Regions from separate parts of the Streptomyces sp. NPDC044061 genome, predicted to be linked through region 3. Evidence: riboswitches for the same ligand, from Rfam matches in the RefSeq annotation. Region 3 holds a riboswitch; each other region holds the start of a gene.
The links. A riboswitch is a leader RNA that binds a small molecule or an ion and turns the genes downstream of it on or off. The one in region 3 is predicted to bind S-adenosylmethionine.
Positions count from the first base shown of each region.

Region 1: it holds a riboswitch for S-adenosylmethionine, as region 3 does, so the genes downstream of both, AC07CM_RS30535 (aminotransferase class V-fold PLP-dependent enzyme) here and thrC (threonine synthase) in region 3, are expected to answer to the same signal.
Region 2: it holds a riboswitch for S-adenosylmethionine, as region 3 does, so the genes downstream of both, AC07CM_RS18175 (amino acid ABC transporter permease) here and thrC (threonine synthase) in region 3, are expected to answer to the same signal.

Region 1 is NZ_JBWKFL010000020.1:151,272-158,698, forward strand. It holds partial or broken gene AC07CM_RS30530 (serine/threonine-protein kinase) at 1-876, opposite strand, end outside; gene AC07CM_RS30535 (aminotransferase class V-fold PLP-dependent enzyme) at 908-2,269, opposite strand; SAM riboswitch class IV at 2,441-2,557, opposite strand; gene trpD (anthranilate phosphoribosyltransferase) at 2,643-3,707, opposite strand; gene qcrB (cytochrome bc1 complex cytochrome b subunit) at 3,828-5,465, opposite strand; gene qcrA (cytochrome bc1 complex Rieske iron-sulfur subunit) at 5,462-6,520, opposite strand; gene qcrC (cytochrome bc1 complex diheme cytochrome c subunit) at 6,517-7,329, opposite strand; gene ctaE (aa3-type cytochrome oxidase subunit III) at 7,392-7,427, opposite strand, start outside.
Region 2 is NZ_JBWKFL010000010.1:117,531-124,957, forward strand. It holds gene AC07CM_RS18145 (dihydrodipicolinate synthase family protein) at 1-434, opposite strand, end outside; gene AC07CM_RS18150 (FAD/NAD(P)-dependent oxidoreductase) at 516-1,916, opposite strand; gene AC07CM_RS18155 ((2Fe-2S)-binding protein) at 1,909-2,211, opposite strand; gene AC07CM_RS18160 (NAD(P)/FAD-dependent oxidoreductase) at 2,208-3,368, opposite strand; gene AC07CM_RS18165 (putative leader peptide) at 3,521-3,643, shown strand; gene AC07CM_RS18170 (glutathione S-transferase C-terminal domain-containing protein) at 3,724-4,611, shown strand; SAM riboswitch class IV at 4,689-4,799, shown strand; gene AC07CM_RS18175 (amino acid ABC transporter permease) at 5,155-6,132, shown strand; gene AC07CM_RS18180 (amino acid ABC transporter ATP-binding protein) at 6,129-6,917, shown strand; gene AC07CM_RS18185 (transporter substrate-binding domain-containing protein) at 7,021-7,427, shown strand, end outside.
Region 3 is NZ_JBWKFL010000018.1:6,650-14,076, reverse strand. It holds gene AC07CM_RS27955 (ubiquitin-like small modifier protein 1) at 312-587, opposite strand; gene thrC (threonine synthase) at 584-1,867, opposite strand; SAM riboswitch class I at 1,885-2,025, opposite strand; gene AC07CM_RS27945 (glucosyl-3-phosphoglycerate synthase) at 2,186-3,130, shown strand; gene AC07CM_RS27940 (alpha,alpha-trehalose-phosphate synthase (UDP-forming)) at 3,226-4,653, shown strand; gene otsB (trehalose-phosphatase) at 4,670-5,521, opposite strand; gene AC07CM_RS27930 (DUF3263 domain-containing protein) at 5,572-5,796, opposite strand; gene AC07CM_RS27925 (extracellular solute-binding protein) at 5,832-7,058, opposite strand; gene AC07CM_RS27920 (ROK family protein) at 7,218-7,427, shown strand, end outside.

The sequences.
Region 1 (7,427 bases), on a different contig from region 3:
GCGGACTCCGTGGCGCAGGGACTCCCGCGCGAACCCGGCGCTCGCCACCACCTCCGCCGGCAGCGGGCGCTCCAGCGGATCCTCGCGCAGGCAGGACGCCACCAGCGGGCGCAGGCCCACCGGTACACCGGACAGGTCGAAGTCGCGGGTGATGATGCGCAGCAGGACCACCGAGTCCCGGCCCTCGCCGAAGGGCTCGCGGCCGGCCGCCGCGTAGGCGAGGACCGCGCCGAGGGAGAAGACGTCGCTCGGGGGGCCGACCTGGCCCCCGTTGCGGATCTGCTCCGGTGAGACGTAGCCGACCGACCCGACCACCGCTCCGGTGCGGGTCAGCGAGGTCGCCTCCAGGGCCCGTACGATCCCGAAGTCGATGACCCGTGGCCCGTCGGGGGCGAGCAGGATGTTGGACGGCTTCAGGTCGCGGTGGACCAGCCCCTGCGCATGGATGGCGGCGAGCGCCTCGCCGAGCGCGGCGGCGAGCAGGCGGACCGCGGACTCGGGCAGCGCCCCGTGGTCCACGACCGCGTCGCGCAGGTTCGGTCCGGACACGAACTCCGTTGCCATCCAGGGCCGTTCGGCCTCGGTGTCGGCGTCGACGACCCGGGCCGTGAAGGTTCCTTCGCCGCCCACGGTCTGCGCGGCCCGCACCTCGTGCCGGAACCTGGCCCGGAACGTGCGGTCCTCGGCGTGCTCCGCCCGGACCACCTTCACGGCCAGACCGAGCCCCTTGGGCGACTCGGCGAGATACACCTCGCCCATGCCGCCCGCGCCGAGCCTGCCCAGGACCTGGTACGGCCCGATCCGCCGCGGATCGGTCGCGCGCAGCGCCTGCACCCCGAACTCCCCCTGTCCAGCGTCCTGCTGGTCGTTGTCCAAGGGGAGCGTATACGGCGGTGCCGAGCGTCCGTCAGACGGCCGGGACGCAGCGGCCGTCCTCGGTGCGGTACTGCCACTTGGCGCCGTCCCGGACCAACTCCCGCACCGCGTTCACGAACCGCTCGACGTGCTCGTCGGGGGTGCCGGCGCCGAAGCTGACCCGGATCGCGTTCAGGGACTTCTCGCCGGGCTCGGCCTCGGGGGCACCGCACTCGCCCTGGGTCCCCGGGTCGCCGCCCAGCAGGGTGCGCACCAGCGGGTGGGCGCAGAACAGGCCGTCGCGGACGCCGATGCCGTACTCGGCGGAGAGGGCGGCGGCGAAGTGGGAGCTGTTCCAGCCCTCGACGACGAAGGAGAGGACGCCGACGCGCGGGGCGTCGTCGCCGAAGAGGGAGAGGATCCTGACCTCGGGGACCTCGGCCAGGCCGGCGCGGACCCTGGAGATCAGGTACTGCTCGCGGGCCACCAGGGTGTCGAAGCCGGCCTCCGTCAGCGCCTTGCAGGCGGAGGCGATGGAGTAGGCGCCGATGACGTTCGGGGAGCCGGCCTCGTGACGGGCGGCGGTCTCGTGCCACTCCACGGCCACTCCCCCGTCCTCGCGCCGCGTGACCTTGCGGCTCGCGCCGCCGCCCGCGAGGTACGGCTCGGCCGCGGTCAGCCAGTCGGCGCGCCCGGCCAGGACGCCGGAGCCGAAGGGCGCGTACAGCTTGTGGCCGGAGAAGGCGACCCAGTCGACGTCCAGGTCCCGCACCGAGACCGGGTGGTGCGGGGCCAGCTGAGCGGCGTCCAGGACGATCCGGGCGCCGTGCGCGTGGGCCGCGGCGGCCAGTTCGCGCACCGGCCACAGCTCGCCGGTGACGTTGGAGGCGCCGGTGACGCAGACCAGGGACGGGCCGTGGGGGTCGCGGTCGGCCAGCGCCCGCTCCAGGGTCTCGACGGCCTGCCACGGGGTGCGCGGCGCGTCGAGGTAGGTGACGCGGGCGCCCTGCCAGGGCAGCAGGGAGGCGTGGTGCTCGGTCTCGAAGACGAAGACCTGGCAGTCGGCGGGGAGCGCGCGGGCCAGCAGGTTCAGGGAGTCGGTGGTCGAGCGGGTGAAGATCACCTGGTCGCTCTCGCGGCAGTCGAGGAACTCGGCGACGGTGCGGCGGGCGTTCTCGAACAGGTCGGTGGAGAGCTGGGAGAGGTAGCCGGCACCGCGGTGGACGCTGCCGTAGTACGGCGCGTAGGCGGCCACGTCGTCCCAGACACGCTGGAGGGCGGGGGCGCTGGCCGCGTAGTCGAGCGCCGCGTAGGCGACCTCGCCGCCCGTCACGAGCGGGACGGTGACATCCCGGCCCAGAACAGGCAGATGGACACAAACGGTCTGGTCGATGGCAGCGGTGAGAGCAGACATGGCGAACTCCTGTGAGAGGCAAGGGGTTTCACCGTGCGAGCGGGTACGGCTCGAGCACGGGAAAAGGTGAAGACAGGCGAAAGGGGTGTGCGGAGGCGGGGCTCTACGCCCTATCGCATTCGCTTGCTCACAGAAGGCTCCCTCGACGACCAGGACCCCTGGTTTGCGAGGGGTCCGCGCTTGCCGTAGACCTCGCTGCCCACGGCCTGGTCTTCACCCGGGGCACCCCGCCACGGACGGAGGGTTGCCGGACAGTCGGCCGGGGCCGAATGACTGTCACTCATGACCTGGTTCAGTATCCTGCCATACGATCTTCGGCACGCAAGACGCAGTCCGCCATCTGGACTGCGCCCCGCGTCCTCGACGGCGGACGTCAGGCGTTGCTCGCGGCCACCCACCGCTCCAGCGCCAGCTTCGCCGCTCCCGAGTCGATCGATTCCGCCGCCTTGGACATGCCGGCGCGCAGCTGCTCGGCCAGCGGCGCGTCCGTCGGGCGCAGAGCGACGAGCGCGGCCGCCGAGTTCAGCAGCACGGCGTCCCGCACCGGCCCCTGCTCGCCGTCCAGCAGCCGGCGGGCGACCTCCGCGTTGTAGGCCGCGTCGGCGCCGCGCAGGGCCTCCACGGGGACGAGGTCGATGCCGACGTCCCGGGGGTCGAAGCTCTCCTCGGTGGCCTTGCCGTCCCGGACCACCCAGACCCGGGAGGTGGAGGTGGTCGTCAGCTCGTCCAGGCCGTCGTCGCCCCGGAAGACCAGGGAGGAGTTGCCGCGCTCGGCGAGGACCCCGGCCACGATCGGCGCCATGCGCGGGTCGGCGACACCGACCGCCTGGGCGCGCACCTTGGCCGGGTTGGTCAGCGGGCCGAGCACGTTGAAGGTGGTGCGGATGCCCAACTGGCCGCGCGCCGCCGCGACATGGCGCAGCGACGGGTGGAACTTCACCGCGAAGCAGATGGTGATCCCGGCGACCTCGGCGACCTCGGCGACCCGCTGCGGGGTCAGGTTCAGATTGATCCCGAGCTTCTCCAGGACGTCGGAGGACCCGGAGGCGGAGGACGCGGCGCGGTTGCCGTGCTTGACGACCTTCGCCCCCGTGCCGGCGACGACGATCGACGACATCGTGGAGATGTTCACCGTCTTGGCGCCGTCGCCTCCGGTTCCGACGATGTCGACGGCCGGACCCGGCACCTCGATGACGTTGGCGTGCTCGTACATGGTCCGCACGAGTCCGGTGATCTCCTGCACCGTCTCGCCCTTGGCCCGCAGGGCCACCATGAACCCGGCGATCTGCGCGTCGGTCGCCTCGCCGCGCATGATCAGGTCCATCGCCCAGGCCGTGTCGTCGGCGGACAGGTCCTGGCCGTCGAGCAGCCCGTTCAGCAGGGCGGGCCAGGAACGGCCCGCCGCGGTGTCGCCTCCAGCGGGGGTCACAGCGCTCATCAGCCGCTCCTGGTGTCGTAGCAGAACAGTGTGATCCCACCCTATCCAGCCCCCGGCACGGCGAAGGGCCCCGTCCGTAAGCCGGACGGGGCCCCTCAGCGTGGCGTGGCGACGCGGGGATCAGTGGTGGCCGTGGCCGCTCGTGATCTCCTTGTACTCGTCGACAGTGGGCTTCGGGATCTGGTTGTCACCGCCGTAGTAGCCGTGGCTGAGCTTGGCCCGCAGCTTCTCCGACGCCTTCACCTTGCGCTCGACACCGTTCTCGTCGACCGTCGGGCCGATCTCGGCCGGCTCGTACTGGTGATGAGCCGTGAGGGTGTGCAGCTGCTCCTGGCTGAGCGCCTCGTGCACCTCGATGAACTCACCGTGCGGCAGGCGCTTGATGATGCCGGTCTCGCGACCGTGCAGCACCTTCTCGCGGTCGCGGCGCTGCAGACCGAGGCAGATCCGCTTGGTGGCGATGAACGCGATGACCGGTCCGGCGAAGAAGAAGATCCGGACGAACCAGGTGACGTCGTTGATCGACAGGTGGAAGTGGGTGGCGAAGAGGTCGTTGCCACCACCGACCAGGCCGACCATGTACACCGTGACCCAGGCCGCACCGAACGCGGTACGGGTCGGGGCGTTGCGCGGGCGGTCCAGGATGTGGTGCTCGCTCTTGTCGCCGGTGACCCAGGACTCGATGAACGGGTAGAGGGCGATGACCCCCAGGACGAGGCCGAAGAGCACCAGCGGGATGAACACGCCCAGGACGAGCGTGTGGCCCCAGAAGTTGATCTCCCAGCCCGGCATGTAGCGGACCAGACCCTCGGCGAAGCCCATGTACCAGTCGGGCTGGGCGCCGGTGGACACCTGGTCGGGCCGGTAGGGGCCCATGGCCCAGATCGGGTTGATCTGGGTCACCGCGGCGATCGCCGCGATCACGCCGAAGACCAGGAAGAAGAAGCCGCCCGCCTTGGCCATGTACACCGGCAGCAGCGGCATGCCGACGACGTTCTTCTCGCTCTTTCCGGGACCCGCGTACTGCGTGTGCTTGTGGTAGATGACCAGGATCAGGTGGCCCACCACCAGGCCGAGCATGATGCCCGGCAGCAGCAGGATGTGGATCGAGTAGAACCGGGCGACGAAGTCGTGACCGGGGAACTGACCGCCGAAGAGGAAGAACGAGATGTACGTTCCCACGATCGGGATCGACAGGATCGCGCCCTCCGTGAAGCGGACACCGGTGCCGGAGAGCAGGTCGTCCGGGAGCGAGTAACCGGTGAAGCCGGTGAACATGCCGAGGACGAACAGCAGGAAGCCGAACAGCCAGTTGATCTCACGCGGCTTGCGGAACGCGCCGGTGAAGAACACGCGCATCATGTGCACGAACATGCCGGCGAGGAAGATCAGCGCGGACCAGTGGTGGATCTGCCGGATGAGCAGACCACCGCGCACGTCGAAGGAGATGTGCAGGGTCGAGTTGAACGCCTCGGACATCAGCTGTCCCTGGAGCGGGACATAGCTGCCGTGGTACTCCACCTCGTTCATCGACGGGTGGAAGAACAGCGTCAGATAGACACCGGTCAGGATGATGATGAGGAAGCTGTACAGGCAGACTTCGCCCAACATGAACGACCAGTGGTCGGGGAAGATCTTGCGCATGTTGGACTTGGCCAGGGAGTAGATCCCGAGCCGGCCGTCGGCCCAGTCGGCGATCCGCTCGCCGGCCGGGGCCTTCCCGCGAGAGCGGGCCTCTTCGTTCGATGCAGTACTCATCCGCGCTCCCAGAATGCAGGACCGACGGGCTCCTCGAAGTCGCCGAGCGCCTGGAGGTAACCCTCGTCGTTCACGCCGATGCGGAGCTGAGGCAGGGCGTGACCGGCGGGGCCGAAGATCACTCGGGCACCGTCGGAGAGGTCGAAGGTGGACTGGTGGCACGGGCACAGCACGTGGTGCGTCTGCTGCTCGTACAGGGAGATCGGGCAACCGACGTGGGTGCAGATCTTCGAGAACGCGACGATGCCCTGGTGCGACCATTCGAGTTCGCGCTTGTCCTTGATGTTGTCCGGCTGGAGCCGGATGATCATCAGGGCCGCCTTGGCGATCTCGTTCTGGAAGTCCTCCTGGGCCTCCTCCAGGCCTTCGGGCTTGGCGAAGGTCAGCGAACCGACGGCGACGTCCTCGGGGCGCAGCGGCTGGTTGGTGTTCATGTTCACCAGCAGCTTGCCCTTGGCCCACAGGGTGTGGCGCAGCGAGGTCCCGGGCAGCGGGCCGAGGTCGCGCAGCAGCATGACGCCGGAGAGCGGCACCAGGGTGAGCGCGCCGAACATCGTGTTGCGGATCAGCTTGCGGCGGCCGAGCGCCGACTCCTTCGCACCCTCGCGGAAGTCCGCGTGGACCTTCGCACGGACCTCGGGCGAGGCCGAGATCGGGTGACGCTCGTCGGCGACCTCCACGTCGGACATCAGGGTGCGGGCCCAGTGGACCGCGCCCGCGCCGATGCAGAACAGCGCCGCGCCGAGGGTCAGGCCGAGCGCGAAGTTGAGCGCGCTGACGTGCCCGATCGGGAAGACGAAGATCGACTTGTCGTGCGGGATCGCCACGTACGAGGCGATGAAGCCGATGGTGGCCAGCATCGACACCGTGAACAGCAGGGCGACGACGCGCTCGGACCGCCTGGCGGCCCGCTCGTCGATGTCCTGGATCCGGTGCTCGTGGGGCGGCAGCCCCGGGTCCGCGAACGGGTTCTCCTCGTCCGCGACGCTCACGGCTCCGTGCGCGTGGTCCTGCTCAGCAGGCAGGTTCTCTTCTGGAATGTCTTGGCTACTCATGACTTCTTGGCCTTTGCGGTCCGAGCGGCGACCCAGACGGCGACCACGATCAGCGCGCCGAGACCGAAGATCCAGGCGAACAGACCTTCGGTGACCGGCCCGAGGCCGCCCAGTTCCATACCGCCGGGGTTGGTCGTCTCATCGCTGTCGACCGCGTGCAGGTACGCGATGATGTCCTTCTTGTTCTTCTCCGACAGCGTGGTGTCGGGGAAGGACGGCATGTTCTGCGGGCCCGTCTGCATGGCCTCGTAGATGTGCTTCGGCTCGACGCCCTCGAGGGTCGGGGCGAACTTGCCCCTGGTGAGGGCACCACCCTTGCCGGTGAAGTTGTGGCACTGCGCGCAGTTGCTGCGGAACAGCTCGCCGCCCTTGGCGATGTCCGCGCCCTCCGGGCCGTACTGCTCCTTCGTCGGCACCGTGGGGCCGGCGCCCAGCGACGCGATGTACGCGGCGAGCTGGTCGATCTCGGCCTGGGTGTAGATGTTCTTCTTCTTTACGACCTGCGGGCCCTGCGAGGTGGCGGCGGGCATGCGGCCGGTGCCGACCTGGAAGTCGACCGCCGCGGCGCCCACGCCGACCAGGCTCGGGCCGTCGGAGGAGCCCTGGCCACCGGTGCCGTGGCAGCTGGCGCAGCCGACCTCGTAGAGCTTCTTGCCCTCCTTGATGGTCAGGGACTGGGAGGATTCATCGGCCTGTGCCTTGCTCGCGGGCGCGAACGCGGCGTACAGCCCCCCAGTGGCCGCCAGCGCGAGGAGTAGGACGACGACCGCCGCCAGCGGATGGCGTCGTCGTGCGGAGAGCTTTTTCACGGATTACCCCGGTGTCAGGATCTTCTGCGTCGATGCTTCTGGATGTGCGGGAGCGGTCCCGGCTACTTGATCAGGTAGATCGTGGCGAAAAGGCCGAT
Region 2 (7,427 bases), on a different contig from region 3:
TTGGTGTCGATCGGGTTGTTGTACGCCACCACCGGCACGCCCGTCCCGGCGACCTCCGCGTAGTGGGCGAGCACGGACCGCTCGTCGGCGCGGTAGGCGTTGGGCGGCAGCAGCATCACCGCCCGGCAGCCGGCCTCGGCCGCCTGTTCCGCCCAGCGCCGGGCCTCCGCGGAGCCGTACGCGGCGACGCCGGGCATCACCCGCGCACCGCCGACCGCGGCGACCGCGGTCTCCACCGCCCGGGCGCGCTCCTCGGGCGTGAGCACCTGGTACTCGCCCAGGGATCCGTTCGGTACGACGCCGTCGCAGCCGTTCTCCACCAGCCAGGCGCAGTGCTCGGCGTACCGGTCGAGGTCGACCGACAGGTCGTCCCGCAGCGGCAGCGCGGTGGCGACGAGGACACCGCGCCAGGGTCGGTTCTCGGGCTGGGTCATGAGCGGTCCCCAATCAATAGGGTGTGACATATTACTGGGTTCCTTCGATGGATGTGCAGTCCCCGGAAGGGTGTGTACGGGTCAGTCCGGCTGGTCGTCCGGCAGGCCGGCCAGCACGCCGAGCGGGACCGGGCGGGCGAACGGCCGGCGTCCGGGCGTGAGCGGGCAGCCGACGAGCCCGGCCACCGCCGGCCCGCACATCCGCCCCTGGCACCAGCCCATCCCGGCCCGGGTGAGGAGCTTCACGGTGCGCGGGTCCCCGGCCCCGAGGGCGTCGACGGACGTGCGGACCTGCCCGGCGGTGACCTCCTCGCAGCGGCACACCACCGTCTCGTCCGTGATCCGGTCGGCCCAGCCCGCCGGCGGCGCGTGGACCGTGTCGAGGGCCGTGAAGAACTCACGCAGCCGGGTGCGGACCCGGGCGGCCGCGGCCCACCGGCGCGGGTCGGGCACGGTGCCGTGCAGCCGCGCGGCGATCGAACGGCCGGCGATGTGCCCCTCGGCGAGCGCGAGGGCCGCGCCGCCGATCCCGGTGGTCTCGCCGGCCGCCCAGACGCCCGGCACATCGGTGCGCTGCTCGCCGTCGACCCGGACGTCCGTCCCGGACAGCGTGCAGCCGAGCGTCTCGGCGAGGTCGGTGTGCGGCAGCATGCCGTGCCCCACGGCGAGGGTGTCGCAAGGGATGCGGCGGGCACCGCCGGGCGTGAGCCGCCCGTCCCGGCCGAGCGCGGCGACGGTGACCGCCTCCAGCCGGTCGGTGCCGTGCGCCGCCACGACGGTGTGCCGGGTCAGGGTGCGGACACCGTGCCGCAGCAACCGGCCCGCGTACCAGGCGCCTTCGGCGAGCTTCCCGGGCTGCGCGGCGAGCGCCGGTGCCCGCCGCAGCAGGGCCTTCGGATCGGCGGACTCCACCAGCGCGGCCACGCGCGCACCCGCCGCCGCGAGCCCCGTGGCCACGGGCAGCAGCAGGGGGCCGGTGCCGGCGACCACGGCCGTTCGGCCCGGCAGCACCAGGCCGCCCTTGAGCATGGCCTGGGCGCCACCGGCGGTGACCACACCGGGCAGCGTCCAGCCCGGGAAGGGCAGCACCCGCTCGTAGCCGCCGGTGGCGAGGAGCACCGCGTCCGCGCGGACGGTGACCCCGTCCTCCTGCAGGGGGCCCTGCAGCGCGTGCACGGCGATGGCCCCGGCCGGCTCCCTCTCCACGCACCAGACGTGATGATCCGTCAGGTGGACGACCCGTCCCGCGGCGATGTGCCGGTCGAGGCCGTCCCTCAGCCGTTCCCAGGTGCGCCACTGGTGGTGCAGGACCTGTGGCCGTCGTGCGCCGAGGGCGGTGGCGGGCTGCCGGTAGAACTGCCCGCCCGCCTGCTCGGCCGCGTCGAGGAGGGTCACGCGCACGCCACGCGCGGCCGCCGCCAGTGCCGCGGCCAGTCCCGCCGGGCCCGCCCCGACGACGGCGAGGCGCGGTCGTTCAGTCATCGTCCCGGCCCGTCCCCTCCTGCGTGCGGATCACGTCGCCCGGTCGCGCCGGGACCAGGCAAGCGCGTTGGTCGGCCCGGCCGTTGACCGTGACCAGGCAGTCGAAGCACACCCCGATCCCGCAGAACACCCCGCGCGGCCGGCCGCCCCCGCGCGTACGGCGCCAGGACGTCACCCCGGCCGCCCACAGCACGGCCGCGACCGTCTGGCCCGGCAGTGCCTCCAGGGGCCTGCCGTCGAAGGTGACGGTGAAGGCGGCGCCCGGTCTGGCCCGGGTCAGTTCCAGTGGGTTCACCCCGTGGTCCCTCCGTTCGCCTCGAACCGCTCCGGGCGGAACGGCGTGAGATCCAGGTCCGCCGTCTTCCCGGTCAGCGCCTGAGCGATCAACTGGCCGGTGCCGGTGGCCAGTCCGATGCCCGCGCCCTCGTGCCCGCAGGCGTGGTACAGCCCCGGGACCCGCGGGTCGGGGCCGATCGCCGGCAGGTGGTCGGGCAGATAGGGCCTGAATCCCGCGTACGTCCGCAGGGCGCGCACCCGCTCCAGGAAGGGGAACAGCGCGATCGCCCCGGCCGCCAGCGCCCGTACCGCCCGCAGTGACAACGTGCGGTCGAAACCGACCCGTTCACGACTCGCCCCGATCAGGACCGGGCCGGCGGCCGTGCCCTCGACGACCGGCGAGGTCCGCAGCGTGGCCGAGTCGCTCGCCACGTCGGCCACGTAGTCCGCGGCGTACACCTTGTGCCGGACCATGCGCGGCAGCGGCTCGGTGACCAGGACGAAGCCGCGCCGCGGAAGGACCGGGAGGCGTACGCCCGCCAGCGCGGCCAACTCGCCGCCCCAGGTGCCGGTCGCGTTCACCACCGCCGGCGCGTGGATGTCACCCCGGCCGGTGCGGACGCCGAGCACCCCGCCGTCCGCGGTGCGCAGCACTCCGGTCACGGCCCGGCCCGTGTGCAGGCGGGCGCCGGAGGCGCGGAGCAGATGGGCGGCGGCCAGTGCGGGCATGACCTGCGCGTCCTGCGGATAGTGCACGCCGCCCGCCATGCCGGGGGCCAAGTGCGGTTCGAGAGAGCGGAGTTCGTCCGCCCCGACGGGCTCGGCCGTGACACCGGCGGCGCGCTGGCCCTCGGCGAAGTCCGTCAGCGCGCCGAGGGTGCGGGGCGTCGAGGCGACCACCACCCCGCCCTTGGGTTCGTACTCCACCGACGCCCCCAGTGCCCCGGCCAGCTCCGCCCACAGGCGGACCGACAGCAGGGCGAGGTCCAGTTCGGGGCCCGGCTCCTTGTCGGAGACCAGCAGGTTGCCCTCGCCGGCGCCCGTCGTGCCGCCGGCCACCGAACCCCGGTCCACCACCCTCACGTCGAGGCCGGTCCGAGCGGCGTACAGCGCACAGGCCGCGCCCACCATCCCGGCTCCGACGACCACGACATCGCAGGTCAGTCGCTTCGCCACGGCAGTACTATGTCACATGTCGCTGTGTCTGAGGAGACCCCCGCACCGTCCGCGTCACCCGCCCGGAGTCCCAGGCGTGGACGCCCCCTTGACGCCGTACGAGACCGGATCGACACTCCAGTGAGGGAATCCTAGTGAACAGGTAGGGAAACATGGTGCGCCTCGAGACGGTCGCCGGCCGAGAGGGCCGCACGCCGTTGCTCGCACCCCTTCTCACGTCCCGCCTGCACATCGACCTGCTGCGTGTCTGCAGCGCGATCAGCCTTCAGCGCTGAGCCGGGCCCCGCCTCGCCCCACTCCACCGACCAACGCTTCCGCCGCGCGTACGTCCGCGCGCCCGCACCAGGGGAGACTCATGTCCATCACTCCGCTCGCCGCCGTCCCGACCGCCCGCCGCACGGGCCCCCTCTTCCGGGGCCGGATCGGCCAGGACGCGCGCAGCGGCCACTACGCCGTGCCGCACCGCTACCGCCTCCATCTGTCCACCGCCTGTCCCGACGGGCTGCGCCTCGCCATCGGTCACAGCCTCCTCGGTCTCGACGCCGGTTGTCCGGTGACCCTCCTGCCCGCCGTGCCGGACTGTCCAGGCGGCGGCCACTCGGCCCTGCGCCCGCTGTACGAGGCGAGCGCCCACCACTACCGCGGACCCGCCCTGGCGCCGGTGCTCAGCGACGACTGGTCCGGACGCATCGTCAGCACCCACACGCCGGACATCCTGCGAGACCTGGACCGCTTCCCGCGCGACGGCCGACCCTCCCTGTACCCGTGCGGCACGGAGAGTCAGATCGAAGCCGTCGAACGGCTCTGCGCCGAGGGCATCCAGGAAGCCGCGCAGCGCGCCGGACGGGCCGACTCCGACCCCGCCGAGCGTGCCGCCGCCCTGGACGCGCTGCTGGACACACTGGGCCGGCTGGAGCGGTACCTGGAGGGTGAGGAGTACGTCGTCGACGGCCGGCTCACCGCAGCCGACATCGAACTGTGGGTGGCTCTGGTGCAGTTGGACACCGTGCACCGCTACCACCTCGACGCGTCCGCCGTGCACCGCGTCGCCGACCACCCGGCGCTGTGGGCCCACGCCCGCCGTCTGGCCGCCCACCCGGCCTTCGGCGCCCACCTCGACCTCGACGGCATCGCCCGCCGCCACCACGGCCGCTGCCGGGGCCTCGAGGCGGCCGGAGCCGCGGTCCAGATCCTGGACTGGACGGCCCACGCGGCGGAGACGCCCGGCACTTGTCGCAGGTGAGAGCCCACCGGGCAGGTCCACCCACCGGACAACCGTTGACATTCGAACGGTCAACTGCCTTACTTACGGCTCAGAACGGTCATGAGCGTCAGCGCCAAGCCCTGGCTCGCTGACCGGCAACCCTCGCATCGCGGTGGGGTGCCCCAGGTGACGACCGGACCGGACGACGTTTTCGGTAAGCGCGAGGGCCCCGCGGGGCCGGAACAGTGACAGGTGACGCCATGTACGCAGCTCTCAGGACGGCGACGAGCCGTGTCCAGAGCCGCGTCGCGCCGTACGCCGGGCTCCTCGTCGCCGACCGTGCCGTCGATCTGCTCCGCGTCAACAGCGCACTGTGTACCGCATCGGGCCGTGCCCGCTGTCGGGGCTGACCTCTCCCTTCCAGCCCCCGCGTTCCTGACGCACACCGCCGGCGCGGTGTGCCGCCGTCCGCCCAGCCCCCGGTTCCCGTGCGTTCCCGTGTGCCACCCCGTGCCGTAGTGCCGCGGTGGCCCGCATCCGCTCGCCGCGATCCCGGGGTGTCCGACTCCGCCGGAGCCCGCCATGAGTGAACCCCCAGGCGCCGCCGTGTCCCTCGCCGAGGCGCCCCCCGTCGAAACACCGTCAAAAAGCTTTGCAGCGCAACGCGTTCAACCGCTGCGCCGGCCCGGCCGGTGGATCGTCACCGCCGTCGTCCTCGTGCTCGTCGCGCAGATTGCGCACGGACTGGCCACCAACCCCTTCTACCAGTGGGACCGCTTCCGCTACTGGTTCCTGCGCCCCACCATCCTCGACGGGCTCGCCGTCACCCTCGAAGTCGCCGCGTTCAGCGCGGTGCTCGGCCTCCTCGGCGGCATCCTGCTGGCCCTCGGCCGCCTCTCCGGCAGCCCGGTGCTGCGGGCGGTGAGCTGGACGTACACCTGGCTGTTCCGCTCCGTCCCGCTGATCGTCGTCCTGATCTTCCTCTACAACTTCAGCGCCCTGTACAAGACGCTGAGCCTCGGCATTCCCTTCGGACCGGCCTTCGTCACCTTCGACGAGTCCCGGCTCGCCACCGACATGACGGTCGCCGTCATCGGACTGAGCCTCAACGAGGCGGCCTACGCCTCCGAAGTCGTGCGCGGCGGAATCCTCTCCGTCGACCAGGGCCAGCACGAGGCGGCGGCCGCGCTCGGCCTGCCGAAGGGCTACCAGTTCACCCGCATCGTCTTCCCGCAGGCCCTGCGGTCCATCACACCGAACTACGTCAACCAGCTCATCGGCCTGATCAAGAGCACGTCCCTGGTGTTCTACGTCTCCCTGCTCGACCTGTTCGGCTCGGTGCAGAGCATGGGCAGCACCTACCCCGGCGACATCGTGCCGCTGCTGCTCGTCGCCACCGTCTGGTACCTGATCCTGACCAGCGTGGTGTCAGTCGTCCAGTTCTACGTGGAACGGTACTTCGCCCGCGGTGCCACCCGCAGTCTGCCGCCGACACCGCTGCAGCGGGCACGGGCGGGCCTCGCCGAGTTCCGGGCCCGGCTGCGGGAGGCCGCCGTATGACCACCACCGACACCCTTCGCTCGACGCCTGCCGCCCTTGAGGTGCACGACGTCCACAAGTGGTACGGCACCCATCGTGTCCTGGACGGCATCGACCTGACCGTCCGCCCCGGCGAGGTCACCGTCGTCATCGGGCCCTCCGGCTCCGGCAAGTCCACACTGCTGCGGGTCATCAACCACCTGGAGAAGCCCGAGGTCGGCCATGTCAGCGTCGGCGGCGAGCTGATCGGCGTGAAGCGGAACGGGGACCGGCTGAAGGAGCTGAGCGAGCGGGCCATCCTCGCCCAGCGCAGCCGGATCGGCTTCGTCTTCCAGAACTTCAACCTCTTCCCGCACCTGACCGTCCTCGACAACGTCGCCGCCGCCCCCGTCGCCACGGGCAGGCTGGCCAGGCCCGAGGCCCAGGAGCTGGCCCGCGAACTGCTCACCCGGGTCGGCCTCGGCGACCGTACCGGCGCCTACCCGAGGCAGCTGTCCGGCGGCCAGCAGCAGCGCGTTGCCATCGCCCGCGCCCTCGCACTGCGGCCCGGCATCATCCTCTTCGACGAGCCGACCTCCGCGCTCGACCCCGAACTGGTCGGCGAGGTCCTCTCCGTCATCAAGGACCTGGCGACCAGCGGCACCACCCTCGTCATCGTCACCCACGAGATCGGCTTCGCCCGTGAGGTCGCCGACCGGATCGTCTTCATCGACGGCGGAAAGATCGTCGAACAGGGCCCGCCGGCCCAGGTGCTGGACAAGCCACGGCACGAGCGGACCCGGGACTTCCTGAGCAAGGTCCTCTGAGCCGGACCGAGCCGGACCGAGCCGGTCGGAGTGACCGCGACCGGGCCGCCACGACTTCCCTCCCCACGCCACCCTCATCACCTTCTGAACGACAAGGACAGCCATGCCCAGCCACCTTTCCCGACGCAGCCTGATACGCGGCATCACCGCGGCGACCGCGGTCGCCACCCTCGCCACCGGGCTCGCCGCCTGCGGTGGTGACAGCGACGCCGCGACCAAGACCGACGCCGCCGGCACGGTGACCGTGGGGCAGGTGTCCAACGGCGCGGCCACCGAGACCGGACTCAAGGTCTCCGAGGTGAAGTCGATCAGCGCCGAACTGCCCACGTCCGTCCGCAGGAGCGGCAAGCTGCGGATCGCCATCGGCGCCCTGCCGGACGGTTTCCCGCCGCTGGCCTTCGTCGGCTCCGACCAGAAGACCCTCACCGGCGCCGAGCCCGACTTCGGCCGCCTGGTCGCCGCGGTCCTGGGCCTGCGGCCGGAGGTGAAGAATTTCACCTGGGAGAACAT
Region 3 (7,427 bases):
TGTCCAACTGCCGTCTGCAACAGGTCAATCGGACGAGAATTCTGGACGAGCCCGGTCCGGAATCTGCCGAGAATTCGGCTGAATTCAGGGCAAGTCGGGCCCCGCAAATGGCTCAAAAGCCGCATAAAACCCGCACAGTTTGGCTGTTTCTTGTCGGGCGTACGGCATGATTCCGAGGCCTGCGACCCGCAGGTCCGGAACGCGTTCCCCAACTGTACCGCGCTCAATCACACAGAATGGCCCCCTCCGTTTCTCTCACGGAGGAGGCCATTCGATGAACAATCGGTAACCGCGGTTACCGAAGGTAATTATCAGCCCCCGGCGACGGCCGGAATGATGGAGACACCGGCGCCGTCGGGGGTCACGGTCTCCAGCCCCTGCTCGAAGCGGACGTCGTCGTCGTTGACGTACACGTTGACGAAACGGCGCAGCTTGCCCTGGTCGTCCAGCACACGCGCGGCGATGCCGGTGTGGTTCTTCTCCAGGTCCTCGATGACGTCGGCGAGGGTCGCGCCCTCGGCGGCGACCTCGGCCTGGCCACCCGTGTAGGTGCGCAGGATGGTCGGGATGCGAACGGTCACGCTCATGCGAGGCCAGCCTCTCGGAAGGAGTCCAGGGTCGGGCGGATGGTGGCGGTGAGACCGGTGCCGGCCACCGCGTCCAGGGTCTTGAGGCCGTCGCCGGTGTTGAGGACGACCGTGGTGAGCGACGGGTCCAGGACGCCGTTCTCGACGAGCTTGCGCGTCACGCCCACCGTCACGCCGCCGGCCGTCTCGGCGAAGATGCCCTCGGTGCGGGCCAGCAGCTTGATCGCGTCCACGACCTGCTCGTCGGTCACGTCCTCCACCGCGCCGCCCGTGCGGCGCGCGATGTCCAGGACGTACGGCCCGTCGGCCGGGTTGCCGATGGCCAGGGACTTGGCGATGGTGTTCGGCTTCTGCGGCCGTACGACGTCGTGGCCCGCCTTGTACGCGGTCGACACCGGCGAGCAGCCCTCGGCCTGGGCACCGAAGATCTTGTACGGCTTGTCCTCGACGAGACCGAGCTTGATCAGCTCCTGCAGACCCTTGTCGATCTTCGTGAGCTGGGAGCCGGAGGCGATCGGGACCACGATCTGGTCCGGGAGCCGCCAGCCGAGCTGCTCGCAGATCTCGTACGCCAGGGTCTTGGAGCCCTCCGCGTAGTAGGGCCGCAGGTTGACGTTCACGAAGCCCCAGCCCTCGCCGGCCGGGTCGCCGATCAGCTCGGAGCAGAAGCGGTTCACGTCGTCGTAGTTGCCCTCGATACCGACGAGTTCGCCACCGTAGACCGCGGCCATGACGACCTTGCCCTGCTCCAGGTCGTGCGGGATGAACACGCAGGAGCGGAAGCCGGCCCGGGCGGCGGCGGCGCCGACGGCGCCGGCCAGGTTGCCGGTGGAGGAGCAGGAGAGGGTGGTGAAGCCGAAGGCGCGGGCGGCCTCCAGGGCCTGGGCGACGACGCGGTCCTTGAAGGAGTGCGTCGGGTTGCCGGAGTCGTCCTTCACATACAACCCGCCGGTGACACCCAGTTCGCGCGCGAGGTTGTCCGCCTTGACGAGCTTGGTCCAGCCCGGGTTGATGTTGGGCTTGTCGGCCACGTCGGCGGGGACGGGGAGCAGGGGCGCGTAGCGCCAGATGTTCGCGGGGCCCGCCTCGATGCGCTTGCGCAGCTCTTCGGTGTCGTAGGCGGAGAAGTCGTAGGCGATCTCCAGCGGGCCGAAACACTCCTCGCAGGCGAACACCGGTCCGAGGGGCACCCGGTGACCGCACTCGCGACAGCTCAGGGCCGCTGCGGGGCCGAGGTCTACGGTGGGATTGCTGGTGCTTGCAACTGTCTGCACAGCCATGGAGGCGAGGCCCTTTCTCCTCATCTTCCTCACGACGCACCTCGCCGTGAGACGGATTTGGCACCTTCCCTGACCGGGAGCCTCGCGTGAACGAGTTCGGCTCAGGGGGGTTGCCGGGGCTTCATCGGGCCGTGTCCCTCTGCCCCTCTGGATGAGCGGTATGCGGTTGTAAACGCTCTTGACCCCCGACATGCGATGGTCATCGGCGTTGTTCAAGACTGTAACCGAAGGCCAGGACAGTTGAGATAGTCGTCCGAACCGCGAGATGGATCACACCGTGTCACCACATGTGATCGCGACAGTGAGGAGCCGCAGACCGTGCTGGAAGAAGTCGAGCGCTGGCTGGCCACCCGCTCCTGGTCCGTGGCCGATCGCCCCCTGCACCGGATACTGGCCGCCAAGCAGCGCACCGGTCAGTCCGTCTCCGTCGTCCTGCCCGCGCTGAACGAGGAGGAGACGGTCGGCGACATCGTCGCGGTCGTCCGTCACGACCTCATGCAGCAGGTCCCGCTGGTCGACGAGATCGTCGTCGTCGACTCCGGGTCCACCGACCGCACCTCCGAGGTCGCCGCCGCCGCCGGCGCGCGGGTCGTCCACCGCGACGACATCCTGCCGCGCATCCCCGCCGTCCCCGGTAAGGGTGAAGTCCTGTGGCGCTCCCTGTTGGTGACCGGCGGGGACATCGTCTGTTTCGTCGACGCCGATCTGCGGGAGTTCTCCTCCGACTTCGTCTCCGGGATCGTCGGCCCACTGCTGACCGACCCGGGCGTCGACCTCGTGAAGGCCATGTACGACCGTCCGCTCGCCGGCGCGGCCGGACAGGGCGGCCGGGTCACCGAACTCATGGCCCGCCCGCTGCTGAACATGCACTGGCCACAGCTGGCCGGCTTCGTCCAGCCGCTCGGCGGCGAGTACGCCGCCCGTCGCTCGCTGCTGGAGCAGCTGCCGTTCCCGGTGGGGTACGGCGTCGAGCTGGGCATGCTGGTGGACGCCCTGCACCTGGTGGGCCTGGACGCGCTGGCCCAGGTCGACGTGGGTGTGCGCAAGCACCGGCACCAGGACGGGCAGGCGCTGGGCCGCATGGCCGCGGCGATCTACCGCACGGCGCAGCTCAGGCTCGCCCGCGGCCACCTCGTCCGTCCGGCGCTCACCCAGTTCGAGCGGAGTGCGGACGGGTTCGAGCCGCGCACCTACTCGGTGGACACCGAGGAGCGGCCGCCGATGACCGAGATCGCGGAGTACGCGGCGCGCCGGGTGGCGTGAGCGGCGCACGCGCGCACGAGAAACGGCTGTATACAGCCCCCTCGGGGGGTGGCACGTACGTTTGAGCGTTTCCGGGCCGGGCTAGGTTGAGACTCATGGCTTCCACGCACGGTGCTGAGGTGCTGGTCGCGTCCAACCGCGGCCCGGTTTCGTACGAGGTACGCCCCGACGGTGCGGCGGGCTCGCTGCACGCCAAACGGGGTGGCGGCGGCCTGGTCTCGGGGCTGTCCGCCATCGGCTCCGACGCCAACGCGGTCTGGGTGTGCGCCGCGCTGGGCGACGGCGACCGGGAGGCGGTGCGCCGCGCGGGCGGCGGGCTGCTGCCGGACGAGGACACCGGCGGGCAGCGGGTGCGGATGCTCGACATCGACGCGAGCGTGTTCTCGGACGCGTACAACGGCATCGCCAACTCGGTGCTCTGGTTCGTCCACCACATGCTGTACCAGACCCCGCTGGAGCCGATCTTCGACGCGGAGTTCCGGCGGCAGTGGGCGTCGTACGAGGCCTACAACCGGGCGTTCGCCGGGGCGCTGGCCGAGGAGGCGGCGGAGGGCGCCGCGGTGCTGATCCAGGACTACCACCTGGCCCTCGCGCCCCGGATGCTCCGCGGGCTCCGTCCCGATCTGCGCATCGGCCACTTCTCGCACACCCCGTGGGCCCCGCCGGACTACTTCCGCCTGCTGCCCGACGACATCGCGGCCGAACTGCTGACCGGCATCCTCGGCGCGGACCGGGCGGCGTTCCTGACCCACCGCTGGGCGGACGCGTTCACCGACTGCTGTCACGCGGTGCTGGGCCCCGGCATCCCGTCCGGGACCCGGATCGGGGTGCACGGGCTGGGTGCGGACGCGGACTTCCTGCGCGAGCGGGCGCACCGGGCGGACGTGGACGAACGGATGGCCGCGCTGCGGGAGGAGATCGGCGAGGGGCGCCGGACGATCGTCCGGGTGGACCGCACCGAGCTGTCCAAGAACATCGTGCGCGGCCTGCTGGCGTACCGGCAGCTGCTGGACGACCACCCCGAGTGGCGCGAACGCGTGGTGCATCTGGCCTTCGCCTACCCGTCCCGGCAGGACCTCGCCGTCTACCGCGAGTACACGGCCGAGGTGCGGCAGGTGGCGCAGGAGATCAACACCGCGTACGGCACGCCGGGCTGGACGCCGGTGGTGCTGCATGTGAAGGACGACTTCGCGCGCTCGCTGGCCGCGTACCGGCTGGCCGACGTCGCCCTGGTCAACCCGATCCGGGACGGCATGAACCTGGTCGCCAAGGAGGTTCCGGTCGTCTCCGACGAGGGCTGCGCGCTGGTGCTGTCGCGGGAGGCCGGGGCGTACGAGGAGCTGGGCGAGAACGCGATCGTGGTGAACCCGTACGACATCGCGGGCACGGCGCGGGCGCTGCACGAGGCGCTGAACCAGCCGGCGGCCGAGCGGGCGGAGCGCTCGAAGCGGCTGGCGGCCGCCGCCACCGCGCTGCCGCCGGCCCAGTGGTTCCTGGACCAGCTCGGCGCGCTCGACGGGTGACCCGGGGGGCGTGCTGTCAGGGCATGTGGGCCGCCAGCGCGCGCAGGAGTGCCACGACCCCCTGCGGGCCCTCCACCACGACGTCCGCCCGTTCCGCCAGCTCGGTGACCTCGGTGCTGCCGCTGCAGACCAGGAGGCCGGGTACGCCGTCCGAGCGGAGTTTGCCGACCGCCGCGAAGGCGGACAGGTCGCCGAGGTCGTCGCCGGCATAGAGGACGGCACCGGCGCCGGTGCGGCGCACATGACGGACATGGCGGACATGGTCGAGGAGGGCGACGCCCTTGTCCATGCCGGGCGGGCGGAGTTCGAGGACCAGCCGGCCCGGCTCGACGATCAGGCCGTGCCGGGTGGCGAGGTCGGCGAGGGGTTCGCGCAGGGCCTCGAAGGCGGCCTGCGGGTCGTCGGCACGGCGGGTGTGGACGGCGACAGCGCGCCCCTTCTCCTCGATCCACGTGCCGTGCCCGGCGCCGGTCCGGTCCAGGAGGTCCGGCAGTTCGGCGCGGACCGCGGCCACGCCGGGGTGGGGCGGTGGTGCGGTGAGCTCGCCGGTCGCGGCGTCCCAGCGTTCGGCGCCGTAGTGGCCGAGGACGACGAGGTGCTCCAGGCCCGGCACGTCCGCGAAGCCTCCGTGCCGTACCGCGACCTCGGCCGGTCTGCCGGTGACCACGGCGACGGAGGCGACCTTGGGGGCGAGCGCGGCGAGCGCGGGTACGGCGTCGGGGTGGGCGCGGGCCTGCTCGGGGTCGGCGACGATGGGGGCGAGGGTGCCGTCGAAGTCGAGGCCGATCACTGCGGTGTGCGGCCTGGCGAGCAGTGCGGCGAGTCCGTCCCGCCCGGCCTGGGTTGCCGGGGTCGGCAGAAGGTCCATACAGCGACAGTATCCAGCGGGGGCCGGCATCACGCCTGGGCCGCGGAACGTCAGCGCTCGGCCCGCCGCGCCTCCCGCACGCGCCGCAACCGGTTCACCGTCACCGGATCGAGTGCCAGGGCCCTCTCGTCGTCCAGCAACGCGTTGAGCAGCTGGTAGTAGCGCACCGGTGAAAGGCCCAGCTCCTCGCGTATCGCCCGCTCCTTCGCGCCGGGGCCGGGAAAACCCCGGCCCTCCAGCGCGAGGATGGCCTTCTCACGGCTGCCCAGTTCCATGGGGGCAACCGTAGCGCCGGGCACCGACAGCCGGCTCAGTTCACATCGCTGCTGTCCGCCGCCGACGCCGTCGACTGCAGGCGGGTCAGGACTCCGGCGGGGCTGCCGGCGGGGGCGACCGCCTGCCCGATGTTCTTCTTCACGGCCGCGCTGACCGCCGCCCAGGAGGTCTTGCCGACCGGGTACAGCTGGGAGATGGGCAGCTCGTCGAGGAAGGGGCGCAGGTCCTTGTCCGTGGCCGAGCCCGACGCGGTCATGGTGTCGGACGCGGAGCCGGTGACCGGGAGCAGCCCGTACTCGCGGGAGAAGGCGAGGACGTTCTTCTCCTTGTAGACGAAGTCGAGGAAGTCGCCGATCTGCTCGGCGTGCCCGTTCTGCCGGAAGCCCATCATCCAGTCGGCGACGCCCATCGAGGCCTTGGCCCTGCCGGTGCGGCCGGGCATCGGGACCATGCCGAACTTCACGCCCTTCTTGCGGGCCTGCTGGATCAGCGTGGGATGCCCGTTGACCATGCCGACCTGGCCGTCGGCGAAGGCGGCGAAGGCGGCCGCGCGGTTGAGCTTGCCGGGGGCGACCGGACCGGTCAGGCCCTTGTCGACCAGCTCGTCCTTCAGCCAGGTGAAGGTCTGCACGTTCTGCGCGGAGTCGATGGTGTAGGTGCCGATGTCGTCGGTGTAGCCGTTGCCGCCGCTCAGCAGCCACTGCATGGTCTCGGCCTGGGCCTCCTCGGGGCCGAGCGGCAGCGCGTAGGGGTACTTCACACCCTTGTCCGCGAGCGCCTTGGCGTCGGCGGCCAGCTCGCTCCAGGTGGTGGGCGGGGTGATGCCGGCCTGGGCGAAGAGGGTCTTGTTGTAGAAGAGCACCCGCGTGGAGGCCGCGAACGGGATGCCGTACTGCACGTGCTTCCACTCGCCCGCGTCGGAGAGCTGGGAGACGAAGTCGGCCTGGGTGCGTATGGAGAGCAGGTCGGAGGCCTGGTACAGCTTGCCCGCGGCCGCGTAGTCGGCGTATGCGCCGATCTGGGCCAGGTCGGGGGCGTGTCCGGCGTCGACCATCTGCTTGACCTTGCGGTCGACGTCGTTCCAGGAGTAGACGCTGACGTCGATCTTCACCCCGGCGTGCTGGGACTCGTACTCCTTCGCCAGGGTGTCCCAGTACTTCTTGGAGCTGTTGGCGGTGGAGTCGCCGTAGTCGGCGGCGACCAGTCTCAGGGTCACGTCGGAGGAACCCGTGGTCCCGCAGCCGCCGAGGACCGCCGTCATGCCCAGAGCGGACACCACCGCGATCGTTCCTGCCGTACACCGACGCACCCTCAAAACCCCAACCCTGCTGTCTGACTGTTCAATATGTGGACACGTAAGGTCTACACCACGTGAGTGGACTAGACCTCTCCCGGGTGCGCGGGCCACACTAGAGCCGTGGTGAGACATGTCATCGCCCTGGACGTGGGCGGTACCGGGATGAAGGCGGCCCTCGTCGGCGACGACGGCGCGCTGCTGCACCGCGCCCGCCGGGCGACCGGCCGCGAACGCGGGCCGGACGCGGTCGTCGAGACGATCCTCGGCTTCGCCGCGGAACTGCGCGCGTACGGCGCGCAGCGCTACGGCGAGCCGGCCGCCGCGGCCGGCATC